One region of the Cytobacillus gottheilii genome, then DNA from elsewhere that is predicted to be linked to it. Evidence: riboswitches for the same ligand, from Rfam matches in the RefSeq annotation. Region 1 holds a riboswitch; each other region holds the start of a gene.

What was found. Region 1 has a riboswitch for thiamine pyrophosphate ahead of thiW (energy coupling factor transporter S component ThiW). Riboswitches for the same ligand answer to the same signal wherever they lie in the genome.
Region 2: another riboswitch for thiamine pyrophosphate. It lies ahead of J1899_RS08405 (ABC transporter substrate-binding protein); the one in region 1 lies ahead of thiW (energy coupling factor transporter S component ThiW).
Region 3: another riboswitch for thiamine pyrophosphate. It lies ahead of thiC (phosphomethylpyrimidine synthase ThiC); the one in region 1 lies ahead of thiW (energy coupling factor transporter S component ThiW).

What each region holds. Positions count from the first base shown of each region.
Region 1 is NZ_CP071709.1:2,456,726-2,461,006, reverse strand. Features, by position in the region: gene J1899_RS12135 (LTA synthase family protein) at 1-473, shown strand, start outside; gene J1899_RS12130 (shikimate kinase) at 524-1,024, opposite strand; gene J1899_RS12125 (CBASS cGAMP-activated phospholipase) at 1,245-2,159, shown strand; TPP riboswitch at 2,210-2,313, shown strand; TPP riboswitch at 2,441-2,530, shown strand; gene thiW (energy coupling factor transporter S component ThiW) at 2,691-3,185, shown strand; gene thiD (bifunctional hydroxymethylpyrimidine kinase/phosphomethylpyrimidine kinase) at 3,182-4,009, shown strand; gene thiM (hydroxyethylthiazole kinase) at 3,997-4,281, shown strand, end outside.
Region 2 is NZ_CP071709.1:1,682,710-1,686,990, forward strand. Features, by position in the region: gene J1899_RS08395 (ABC transporter permease) at 1-486, opposite strand, end outside; gene J1899_RS08400 (thiamine-binding protein) at 483-776, opposite strand; gene J1899_RS08405 (ABC transporter substrate-binding protein) at 789-1,784, opposite strand; TPP riboswitch at 1,917-2,023, opposite strand; gene J1899_RS08410 (cell wall hydrolase) at 2,287-2,892, shown strand; gene J1899_RS08415 (twin-arginine translocase TatA/TatE family subunit) at 3,060-3,257, shown strand; gene J1899_RS08420 (GNAT family N-acetyltransferase) at 3,576-4,034, shown strand.
Region 3 is NZ_CP071709.1:3,863,277-3,867,557, forward strand. Features, by position in the region: gene J1899_RS19285 (immunoglobulin-like domain-containing protein) at 1-340, shown strand, start outside; gene thiC (phosphomethylpyrimidine synthase ThiC) at 579-2,363, opposite strand; TPP riboswitch at 2,502-2,616, opposite strand; gene J1899_RS19295 (ABC transporter ATP-binding protein) at 2,783-3,421, opposite strand; gene J1899_RS19300 (permease) at 3,439-4,281, opposite strand, start outside.

The sequences.
Region 1 (4,281 bases):
ATGAGGATACAGTATTTGTCTTATATGGCGATCATTACGGGATATCTGAAAAATATGAAGATGGCGTATTAGAATTACTTGATCTCGAGCCATCACCCGTCCACCATGTTGAACTGCAAAAAGTGCCGGTCATTATCCATGTGCCAGGCCAAGCAGGTAAGGTGTTTTCAAATATTGGCGGGGAGATCGATATCCGTCCGACTCTGCTATCGCTATTAGGTATTACGGATGTTGACACACCTTCATTCGGCCAGAATTTAATGACGCGTGATCATGATCAGCCTGTCATTTTCCGTGACGGATCTTATGTGTCTGATCAGCATATTTATATCAATAATGTCTGCTATGATAAAAAAAGTGGTGAAGAAGCTGAAGAAGGTGCCTGTAATTCTAATTTAGAAAAGGTAAGAGATGAGCTAAATATGTCAGATGAAATTTTAAATGGAGATTTATTGAGGTTTTTAGATTTATAAATAAAAAGGAGGATCGTTTTTGAACGATTCTCCTTTTTATTTTCAGCCGTTTACACTTCTTGAAGGATCTCTTTTGCTGTTTGTTCTGCTCCATTGTCTGCTTTTATTTTAAAATGATAAGTGTTATATATTTTTTGCCGGTCTGTGAAAATGCGGTGAATTTCATTTTCTGTTTTTCCCTGCAGAAGTGGTCTTGAAGGCACTAAAGAATCCAGTCTCTGCTTCCAAACGTCCCAAGAAACCCAAAGGTAAAAGACCGTTCCATTTTCCATGCAAGTATTCCTGATTTCTTCCTGCAGAAAGGCACCTCCACCTAATGAAACGACTTGAATTTCTGTATTGCTGCAAATTCTTTTTACTTGATCAAGTTCAGTACGGCGGAATTCCTGTTCTCCAAATTGCTGAAAAATCTCAGTCGTTTTTAGACCATACCATTTTTCTATTTCTTCATCGACATCTATAAAAGGAACTTTTAGCTCTTTGGCAATTAGTTGTCCCACAGTTGTCTTACCAGAGCCCATAAAACCTGTTAAGATAATTTTTTTATGCATATTAAGCGATGATCCCCATTTCCTTTTGCATTTAAAGAGAATTATAATATAGAAATAATTTGCTGTAAAAATTAAATAGTGTGATAACTCCTTTTTATCTTTCGAATATAATGAAGCTTGTATGTAGATACCTAAAGAAAACGCTCAAAGTATTTATCAATATCTGTATAGATAGGGATCATCAGGGAACATTATAAGAAACGAATATATAGGTGAGTATGTGAAAATTTTAGCTATTGATGGCGGCGGAATACGGGGTATTTTGGCGGTCACCGTCTTAAAAAATATTGAAAAACAATATAAATGTAAGATTGCTGATCTCTTTGATGTCTTTGCCGGAACCAGTACAGGTGCCATTATTGCAGCTGCTGCATCTGTAGGTAAAGAAATGGAAGATGTTTATGATATTTATCTACAGCATGGTGAAAAGATCTTTGAAAGACATGCTACAGTTGGTTTATTTAAAAGCATTTATACAAACCATCATTTACGACAATATTTACAAGATGCCTACGGAGAGACATTGCTATGTGATGTGGAAAAGCCATTGCTTTTACCAGCGGTAGATATTCATAAAGGAAAGCCGTATGTTCATCGCTCACATGTACGCAATCCTGGAGAGAAAAAGGAAGAGATTAAACTGTGGGATGCCGTGCTTTCATCCTGTTCTGCACCGGTTTATTTTCCCCCTAATGAAATGCAAAATAAACTTTTAGCCATTGATGGCGGCATATGGGCAAATAATCCAACATTGGTTACAATCACAGAGGCGCTCAGTTTTTTTCATCAAAAACTTGAAGATATCCATGTTTTATCGATTGGGACTGGACTGCAATCTATTCCTTTTCAGGAAGAGGAAGGCAGAGAATGGGGTGCTCAAAGCTGGCTGCCTTTTCAATTTCCCTCTTTTAGGATGACACCAAAACTTCTTGATCTTGCGCTTCATATTTCTTCAGAAGCCATCTCATATCATTGCCGGCATTTGCTGCATGACCAATATTTACGTCTGAATGCCGAGCTGGAAAAAGAAATGCCATTTGATGATGTGACATTTTCACATGAACTGGCTCTTATGGGAGAAAAGCTATATGAGGAGCAAAAAAAGGATATTGAGGAATTTCTAAAAAAGACATAACGTTTGCAAAATAATACAAAAATGTTATGATAGTGTTGAAAAATGAATACTTCTTACACTAGGGGTGTCTTTTTAAGACTGAGATGGCAGTAATGCCAAACCCTCTGAACCTGATCCTGTTAACACTGGCGTAGGGAAGTGCTATAGATTATATTCTGCTGATCTATACATATTCGCCGCTCGTGTTTTCATGAGCGGCTTTTTGTCTCTATGGAATCATTCCTTTAAGCCAATGGAACAGAAATCGGAATATCTTGATATGGTGTAAAACTTGAAAATTAAAAATCTGCTGGGGGCGCCAAATTGGCTGAGAAGAACCCTTTGAACCTGATCTAGTTAGAACTAGCGTAGGGAAGCAGTTAACATAAGTGCACATGTGCTGTTTGTTAACCGCTTCTGCTATAGGAGCGGTTTTTTATATTGAGGAATAAGCCGTATTCATTCACAAAGTGTGCTGCCGGGAGGGAAGAGATTGGCTTATATAATATGAGGATTCGCACTTATTAAATATTAAGGGGGAAATAAAAAATGATGAACAGTACAAAAAAACTAACCATTATTGCATTTATTGCAGCTATTACGACGGTTTCCAGCAGTCTTATTTACATACCGGTAGGATTTGCAAAAATCTTTCCTATTCAGCATTTTGCTAATGTGCTCTCGGCTGTTTTGCTTGGCCCATGGTATGCAGTGATTCAAGCTTTTCTTTCATCAACTTTAAGAAATATGCTGGGAACAGGCAGTATTTTTGCTTATCCAGGCAGTATGATTGGTGCCTTTTTAGCAGCAATTCTTTTCTCCAAAACTCGTAAACTCAGTTTTGCAGCAGCAGGTGAAGTGGTTGGAACAGGCATATTAGGTGCAATGGCGACCTATCCGATTTCTGTCCTTTTCCTTGGACAGGAAGCAGCGCTATTTGGGTTTGTGCCGGCATTTATCTTCAGCAGCTTTACAGGTGCTTTGATGGGTTACGGATTATTGAAAGTAATGGTGAAAAATAAAGCATTAGGAGGCATTTTACAATGAAAACAGCATTGACGATTGCAGGCTCAGATTCAGGCGGAGGTGCCGGTATTCAAGCGGACTTAAAATCATTTAGCGCAAATGGCGTTTTTGGGATGTCCGTTATTACTGCTATTACAGCTCAAAATACACAGGAAGTTCGTTCTGTACAGGATATAGATGTGAATATTATCAGAGATCAAATAGAAGCTGTATTTGATGATATTACGGTTGATGCCGTAAAAATCGGGATGCTTTCATCTGCAGACACAATTAAAACGGTAACGCAAGGCCTGCAAAAATATGCGCCGTCTCATATTGTGCTTGACCCAGTCATGGTTTCAAAAGGCGGGCATCATTTGCTGAGACAAGAAGCAGTGACTTCTTTAATAGATCACATGCTTCCGCTCGCAACTATTATAACCCCTAATATCCCAGAAGCAGAGGTCATTCTTGGTTATCCTATTTCAAACAAGAAAGACATGGAGAAAGCATGTATGGATATGACAAAACTTGGTGCCAGATCGGTGCTGTTAAAGGGAGGGCATATGGAAGGGGAACCAGATGATTTGTACTATGATGGAACCAATTTTCATTGGATTAGCGGCACGAGAATTGAGACAAAAAATACACATGGAACAGGGTGTACTCTTTCTTCGGCAATTGCTGCTAACCTTGCTCGCGGGTTTGATATGCTTGAAGCGGTGAAGCGAGGAAAATCATATATACATATGGCAATTGAGCATAGCCTTGATATTGGCAACGGTCATGGCCCAACAAACCATTTTTATGATTTATACAGAAAAGCAAAAATGTATCAGGAGGCAGAGAAGACATGGAGCAACTGAGCGTGAATCAAATTTTCAGAGACTTGGAAACTGCAAAACCTTTAATCCATCAAATTACGAATAATGTAACCATTAACGATTGTGCCAATGCAACATTGGCTATTGGTGCATCTCCTGTAATGGCTACAAGTATAGAAGAAGTTGAAGCGATGGCTGGACTTGGAGATGCTCTAGTGATTAATTTTGGTACCATTACAGCTGATATGTACGAATCCATGGTGCTGGCAGGAAAGGCAGCAAACAGAAAAGGGATTCCAGTCGTTTTTGATCCG
Region 2 (4,281 bases), 770 kb from region 1:
CTGCTGTTTAGTTGCTCCAGCCATTTTCATATAATGCTTTAAGTCTGCAGGTGTTTGTTTAAACCCATCGAGTGCAGCAACCGTAATAGGAAAAAAGCAGACAAGCGTAATGACAATGACTTTCGGCAGAATTCCAAAACCGAACCAGATGACCAAAAGCGGGGCAAGAACTATAACTGGCACGTTTTGCGACAGAATGAGAAGCGGATAAACTGATTCTCTAACAAAAGGAAGCATGTGCAGACAAAAGGCAGCGGCAAGCCCAACAGCTGCACCAATCGCAAAGCCATATAGTGATAAACTGGTCGTCGAAAGCAGGTGAGGTGCAAACTGAGACCAGCCGTTATATGCTTCCTGAAAAATCAGGCTTGGTGCAGGGACTAGCCAGGATGGTGCTTCAATAAACCTGACAATCCCTTCCCATAATAAGAATAAAAGGAGGAGAACAAGTATTGGTCTCCATCCTTTCTTTAAAGCAGTATTCATCCTTTATATTTCTCCGTTAACGTATCCATTGTAATGCCATCTGGCTGGAATAGTATTTTGATTTGAGAGATAACATTGGAACTGCCAATCTCAATCATTTTTTCGTTCATTTTCTTAATAACCGCAAAAATTTGATCCAGATCACCTTCCATAGTGGTTTCAAGAGGGTGTACCTCATATTTGATGCCAGAAGCATCAATAATGGCAATCGCCTCGTCAACGTACGGAATGACATTTTCCCCATTTTTAGTTTTTGGAATTATTTGTATGCTTACTAAAGAATTAGCCAAGATTTTCTCCCCCTATTTTGGTAAGTATTCGTTCGTAAATGCTTTTTCTGCATCCAGTTCGCCATCGAGCAATCCATTTTCAAACATCCAATTACCGTAGTTTTCCCATACTTCTAGTTTTTGTGCTCCCCATTGATCTGCATCATCTTGATAACGCGGTGCCAGCCATTCCTGACTTTTCTTAACCAGTTCAGGATCCAGGTCTGGAACTGCTTCTATTAGAATGTCAGCAGCTTCCGCTGGATTTTCAATTACATATTCATACCCTTTTGAAGCTCCTTCTAAAAATGCTTCAATCATTTCAGGATTAGAGCTGATCATATCCTCGTTAGTAGCAAGAACAGGTGTATAATAATCAAGATTTTCCGAATAATCGGTAGGGTAGATCATATTTAAATCTATACCGCGTAATTCTGCTTCAATCCCAGTCCAGCCGTAAAAGATCCAAGAAAAATCAACATCTCTTTCAACTGAAGTAAAGAAATCTGCACTGCCAATATTTAAGATCGTAACATCATCGGCACTTGCATTCTCAGATCTCATTAGAGATTCAAGGATTTGCTCTTCAACTGGAGATCCAAAGCCTCCGTATGTTTTTCCTGCAAAATCTTTAGGAGTTTCAATATTTTTTTCTACAGGAGAAGCAAAGCCTGACGTATTATGCTGAATGACAGCTGCAATCGAAACAAGCGGTACACCCTGAACTCTTGCTTGTGTAATACTTTCCTGGTAACTGACTCCAAAATCTGCTTTGCCCGAAGCAATCAATTGATCTGCACCAGCATCACCAGGCAAAATAATGTCGACATCAAGTCCTGCTTCTTCAAAATAGCCATTTTCAACGGCTGCATAAAGTCCAGTATGATTTGTATTTGGAGTCCAATCCAAAACAACCGTCACTTCTTCAAGTTCTTCCGCCTCATTGGTGCTGTTGTTTTCCGTATCTTCGTTATTTCCGCAAGCCGTTAAAACCATTAATAACGATGCAGTTAACATCCATTTTTTCATAATATCCTCCTCATTGTGAAGATCATTCCGTGAAGATCTCAGTTAATGTCATATGAGTAGTATGGAACAATTCCCTTATAAACATAAAACCCCTGGCTGCTGCAGCCAGGGGACATAATAAATAAGCATAATATTGCTTTACATTATGTTCCCTACGCTGGTATCAGCCAGATCAGGTTCAAAGGGTTATCATTATATAATGAAATCTCAACCGCAGAGCGGTTCCCCTACATAAAACGATATGAAATTATATTCAAAAGTCTCAGTCTTTACATACTTGTAAAGTATTTGTTTAAAAATGGTTAGCGTTCCACATTACGTCTTCATTATAGCAAAAAAATAAGAAATTTCTAGTAAAAAGCTTTTAATGTTTTAGCAAGAAGAATGACGGAACAAGATTTTACCAGATTAACCATGGAAAAGATTAAGTTTGTCCCGTTCTTGAACAATGTGTTACAGTAGTTTCTGTTGTTCCGAGACTATAATGAATGGAGGAGAACGAATGAAAAAATTTGTTCTAAGCATGATTGCCGCTATTGTCATGGTCTCATTCCAATATACATTTACTGAACCAAAGAAAATAAATGCTGAAACGCTGGATTCTGTTACGATTTACAATGTTAAGGATCAGGAAACATTATATGATGTGGCACTGAAATTCTCCGTATCAGAGCTGGAATTAAAAGAAGTTAATCATTTGTCAGCAGAAGCTATTCATTCTGAAGATAAATTAATTATTCCTAATACAATATCCAAGAAAGAGAAAGACTTGCTTGCCAGGCTTGTTCATGCTGAAGCAAAAGGTGAACCTTATAAAGGAAAGGTTGCAGTGGCTCAAGTTGTTTTAAATCGAGTAGAAGATGAGCGTTTTCCTGATAGCGTTAAGCAAGTGATTTATGAAAAGAGACAGTTTCAGCCTGTCGACAATGGAAGTATCAATAAACCAGCTGATAAAGAGGCAAAAAAGGCAGTAAATGAGGCAATAGCTTTAGAGGGACAAGGAAATAATGAAGCTGTTTATTTCTTTAATCCGGATTTGACGAATAGCACCTGGTTAAGAGCTCAAACCGTTACAGGTGAAATTGGAAAACACCGTTTTGCTAAGTAACATGGCAGAAGCTATGTTGCTTTTTTATTTTTAAGGGGATCTGGAATCAAAAGAAGCTTCAGGAGTTTGCCTGCCATTGACAAAGGTGTTTTTGAGACTGGAGTATTACTGGGTTACTTGAATTTCTGTTTATCTTCGTCTATGATGCAAGTAAAGGAGTTGTTGTTATGTTATCAAATATAGGTATTCCAGGTTTAATTCTTATATTAGTATTAGCACTTATTATCTTTGGTCCTAAAAAATTGCCGGAAATTGGCCGTGCTTTTGGACAAACTCTAAAAGAGTTTAAAAACTCTGCAAGAGATTTAACGCGTGATGAAGATGAACCTAAAGACAAACCAAAGAATTCTTTAAGTAAAGATTAAGTTTAGTTTAGAGAATTTAAATTAATATAAGCACAGATATACAGGCTCAGATCATTCGTGATTTGAGCCTTTTCATTTCCCGAAATGTAAGTCCTTTTACATTGTACAGATCTTGTCATGCTGAAATGAGCTTGAGTGCATATAATCTGTGTAATTTTTATAAGGAACTGTGATAGGATAGAGGAGTATTAAAAAAAAAGCAATTGTTCAAGGAGGCGTTCATTATGAAAAATAAATTAATGACTTATACAGCATGCACTAACGGGGTAACGTCTAATTAACAATTAGCAGTTCCCCATATTAGAAAGGGGATAAATTTTGAGTATTGACAAAATAGTAAGATTGGCTGAATTAACAGCAGAAAACTGGTATGAGTGCTGTTCATTGCAGATAACAGAGAATCAAGAGAAATTTATAGAAAACAATGCAATATCGATTCTGCAGTCTAAATTTGAACCGTCATTAAGACCGTTTGTTATATATTATGGTGATCAAGTTGCAGGTTTTTTAATGTATAATACGGAACCGGAAGAACTTGATGGTTACTGGATTTACAGAATAATGATTGATCATAGATTTCAGGGTAAGGGCATTGGTAAGGATGCTTCTTCAATAATGATTTCAAAAATGTCCAATCTGCCAAACGCAAAGAAGCTCGTTGTAGGCTATCATCCCGAAAATTTAGGGGCACATGGTTTATACGAGAGCTTGGGGTTTATCGATTACGGAGATCGCTTTGGTAAAGAAATGGCCGTTGTCAAAACGATTAACCAGTAAAATACTACAATTCACAATATAATGCTGGAAGCTCAAAATTATTTTGAGCTTTTTTGCTTTGGACGTTTTGAAAGGACTATTAGATGGATAAAAAATGAATAGGCTGCTATTAAAAGTAAGCTCCTTTTTTAAAGGCGCTTCTTTTTAATAGTGCTAAGCAGCATTTTAGCGATATGCCTGGAGATGGCAAAAGCAGAGCAGAATAGATATTTGATGACAGACGAAAGCTGCTGCCTTGCTGGAGGCA
Region 3 (4,281 bases), 1.4 Mb from region 1:
GGAATACCATCAAATCTTTGTGCCTTATAACGAAAGAAATGCAAGAATTGATTTAGACAAGACACACTATTCACCTGAAGAAAAGATGACCGTTACGCTGACAAACTTGGGGACGATTGAATTAGGTACTGGTTATGGGGTTATATTGGAGAAATGGAACGGTGAAGCTTGGGCGCAGTTTGAGTTTGAACAAATGGTAACACTGCAAATGTTCATTTTAAGAAATGGAGGCACTTTTTCGCAGGATGTCGAGCTTTCCCAGCTTGAAAAAGGAACCTATCGTGTAATTCAAACTTTGACAGAGGATGACAGAATATCCGCATCATTTACGATTGAATAAATAGAAGACTGATTAAATGGCGAGACTTTAATGTTTCATAGCTTGGAAACTCCTTGTTATATCACTTTCATAAACTAAAGAGCTCATTTGATCATGAGCTCTTTGGCTTTTCATATGTGTTGATCCTTTAGGATAAGGTGCTCCCGTTTTTACTGTTTTCTCACTCAGCTGTGCTTCAGTATTTATCCAGCAATTAAGCGAAAATAAACTGCAATATCACCAACATATCAAATTGGTTCTATTTATAGATTTGACTTCCGCCTTCTTTAAATTCTTCTGCTTTCTGCTTTAACCCCTGTTCTATACCTGCTGTTGTAACAAATATATTCTCTTTTGCATAGTTTCGAATATCCTGGGAAATTCTCATTGAGCAAAATTTGGGCCCGCACATGGAACAGAAGTGAGCCGTCTTAGCACCTTCTGCAGGCAGGGTTTCATCATGATATTGCAGTGCCCGTTCTGGATCAAGGGAGAGATTAAACTGGTCCTTCCAGCGAAATTCAAAGCGCGCTTTTGATAAAGCGTCATCTCTTATTTGGGCACCAGGATGGCCTTTAGCCAAATCGGCTGCATGGGCAGCGATTTTATAGGTGATCACACCTTCCCGGACATCATCTTTATTTGGCAGTCCTAAATGCTCCTTTGGCGTCACATAGCAGAGCATGGCTGTTCCATACCATCCGATCATGGCTGCGCCGATTGCAGAGGTTATATGATCATAACCTGGTGCAATATCGGTTGTCAGCGGACCTAATGTATAGAATGGAGCTTCTTGACAGATTTCAAGCTGCTTATCCATGTTTTCTTTAATTAAATGCATTGGAACATGTCCAGGACCTTCAACCATTACCTGTACATCGTGCTTCCAGGCAATTTTAGTCAGCTCACCTAATGTTTCAAGCTCGGCAAATTGAGCTTCATCATTTGCATCTGCGATTGAGCCGGGACGGAGTCCATCGCCTAATGAGAAGGCCACATCATAGGTTTTCATGATTTCACATATTTCTTCAAAGTGAGTATATAAAAAACTTTCTTGATGATGATATAAGCACCACTGAGCCATAATGGAACCGCCGCGCGATACGATACCAGTCATTCGCTTAGCTGTTAATGGAACATAATGCAGCCGCACACCAGCATGGATTGTAAAATAATCTACCCCTTGTTCGGCTTGCTCAATCAGAGTATCGCGAAATACGTTCCAACTAAGATTTTCCGCAATCCCATTTACTTTTTCAAGTGCCTGATAGATTGGAACAGTGCCTACAGGAACAGCAGAATTTCGGATTATCCACTCCCGTGTTTTGTGTATATTTTTCCCGGTCGATAAATCCATAATGGTATCAGCACCCCAGCGCGTTGCCCAGGTCATTTTTTCAATCTCTTCTTCAATCGACGAGGATACAGCGGAATTGCCGATATTGGCATTGATTTTCACATGAAAGTTGCGGCCAATAATCATTGGTTCACTTTCAGGGTGATTAATATTTGCTGGAATGATGGCTCGTCCGCGGGCGACTTCCTCACGGATATATTCAGGATTCATATTTTCCCGGATGGCGATGAATTCCATTTCAGGTGTGATGATCCCTTTCCTTGCATAATGAAGTTGTGTAACATTTTTTCCTCGTTTTGCCCGCAGAGGCTTTCTTTTTAGCCCGGGAAACACACCGTGCTGGGTACGCTGGTCGTCTTCATTGCGGTAACCATTATCTTCTGGTTTTATCCTGCGACCTTCATAGCTTTCAATATCGCCGCGTTCATCGATCCATTTCTGGCGAATGGGCGGCAGTCCTTTTGTCAGATCCACTGCATAATTCTGATCCGTATACGGCCCGCTTGTATCATAAATACGCACGGGCTCGTTCTTCTCATCTCCAAAAGATCCTGTGGTGGCACTAAGTTCAATTTCTCTCATTGGCACCTGGATATCAGACCTAGTTCCTTCTACATACACTTTTTTGCTGCCGGGAAAGCTGGACATAATGGAAATCATTTTACCGTTTACAGTGGGGTTGATCATTTTATCTCTCCTTTAACATATTGTTAAGGACTTGATCTCGGGAAATGCAAAGACATCCTTCAGTGAAGTGCACAAAAAGAAGCTGGGTCCATTGTAAAATAAACAGACCCAGCTTCAGAATATGCAGAAGTATACATAGCAAGTATTCACTAACTTCCCTACGCTGGCATGATCCAGATCAGGTCCAAAGGGTCAAGAAACTTTATAGCGTTTCCCTCTCAGCCCAGCTTATTGGACTCCCCTAGTTATTACTATTCAATTGTGCTTTTAGTTTAATATAAACGAACAGTAAATAAAAGGATATTTTGGAATTTATTCAAAAACAGGACGAAAGAAACGCTGATTCTGTGAATCTTACTAAAGGATAAAACCATACCGGCTGCAATAAGAGATTACAGCCTCCTCTGATCTCGTCAACATTATTTTATTTTTTCTAGAGTAAAATTCCGGACTCTGTAGATGTGGTCACTTAAAAGATCTATATCTTCTTGGTTATGGCTAGTCAATACAATGGTTTTGCCTTTGTCTTTCAAAGATTTTAATAGTCCGCGTATATTCTCCACACTATCAACATCCAGGGCGTTAAAGGGTTCATCTAATAAGAGAATTTCCTGGTCTTCCATAATCGCTTGGGCGATAGCTAATTTTTGTTTCATGCCAAGTGAATACTCTTTAACTTTTTGTTTGGCTGCAGGCTGGAGTCCTACTTTTATCATTGTCTCTTTGATTTGCTCATCAGAGATTTTTCTATTAATCATGGCTAGGTACTTTAAGTTTTCAAAGCCTGTTTTATTGCCTATATAACCAGGCCGATCAATAATAATGCCAAAGTCTTCAGGGAAACGATTATCTTTTCCAAGCTGTTTTCCCCGTATAGTAACAGTCCCTTGATCCGGAAAAATAAAACCGCACATCATTTTAAATAACACCGATTTCCCTGACCCATTAGGCCCTGTTAATCCATAGATCTTCCCCTTTTCAATAGCGAGATTCGTATTTTCAAATAAAACTAATCCTTTATAGGATTTGCTTATATTTTTCAGATCAATGATGGTCATAATTCGTCACATCCTCCTTATATCATAAAATCTCTTCTCTTCAATACATAAACCAGGACGATCACTTCAATAACGACAGCAATCAATAATTGAATAGAAATCATATAGACTGATGCCTCTGTCAGTAATTGCCCCATGCTATTAAGGCCAACTGGGATGAAGGCGCCGGGGTTCATTCCCGGAAACATGAACAATATAGAAATCAAGAGGATAACAAAGCTTTTCATAACATCTTTTGTCAGCCATGTGATTAAAAACACCAGTATTACATAAAAAATGATTTGTAGAAATCCATTCACAAAGTAATGATAGCCAACCTGTAAAACTGGCAAATCCTGCTGCAATTCCACATGCAAGGAAAACGAATAATCAAAACCTGCTGAAATAGTGAAAAGAAGAAGAGCCAGAGACAATAGAAACAATCCCGTATACCACATAATCATAAGGAACCAGCCATTAAACCATTTCAATAAGGATTTGTGCCGAATAATCGAGTAATGGCTCATCTCTGTCAATTGTTTTTGCAGTATAAGCTGTACAAAATATACAAACCCCATAAAAGCAATCACATAAAAACTAAGAGAGAGAATTTGAAAAGCATCATTTGTCGTTCCATAGAAAGTAAGAATCCAAATGTCCCATATCGTCAGGGTCTCATCGGAATATAAAGAAGCATGATACACCATTCCCGTACACACGATCACTGCAAATAAAAGGATTGGCCATGAAGTTATAAATATATGCCTGACAGCTCGAAAATCTCTTCCAATATAATTCAAAGCTAATAAACCAATGCCAAACAACAAGATAATGATCATAAAGGAGATCCATATGCTATTAAAACTGGCAGCACCGTGAAA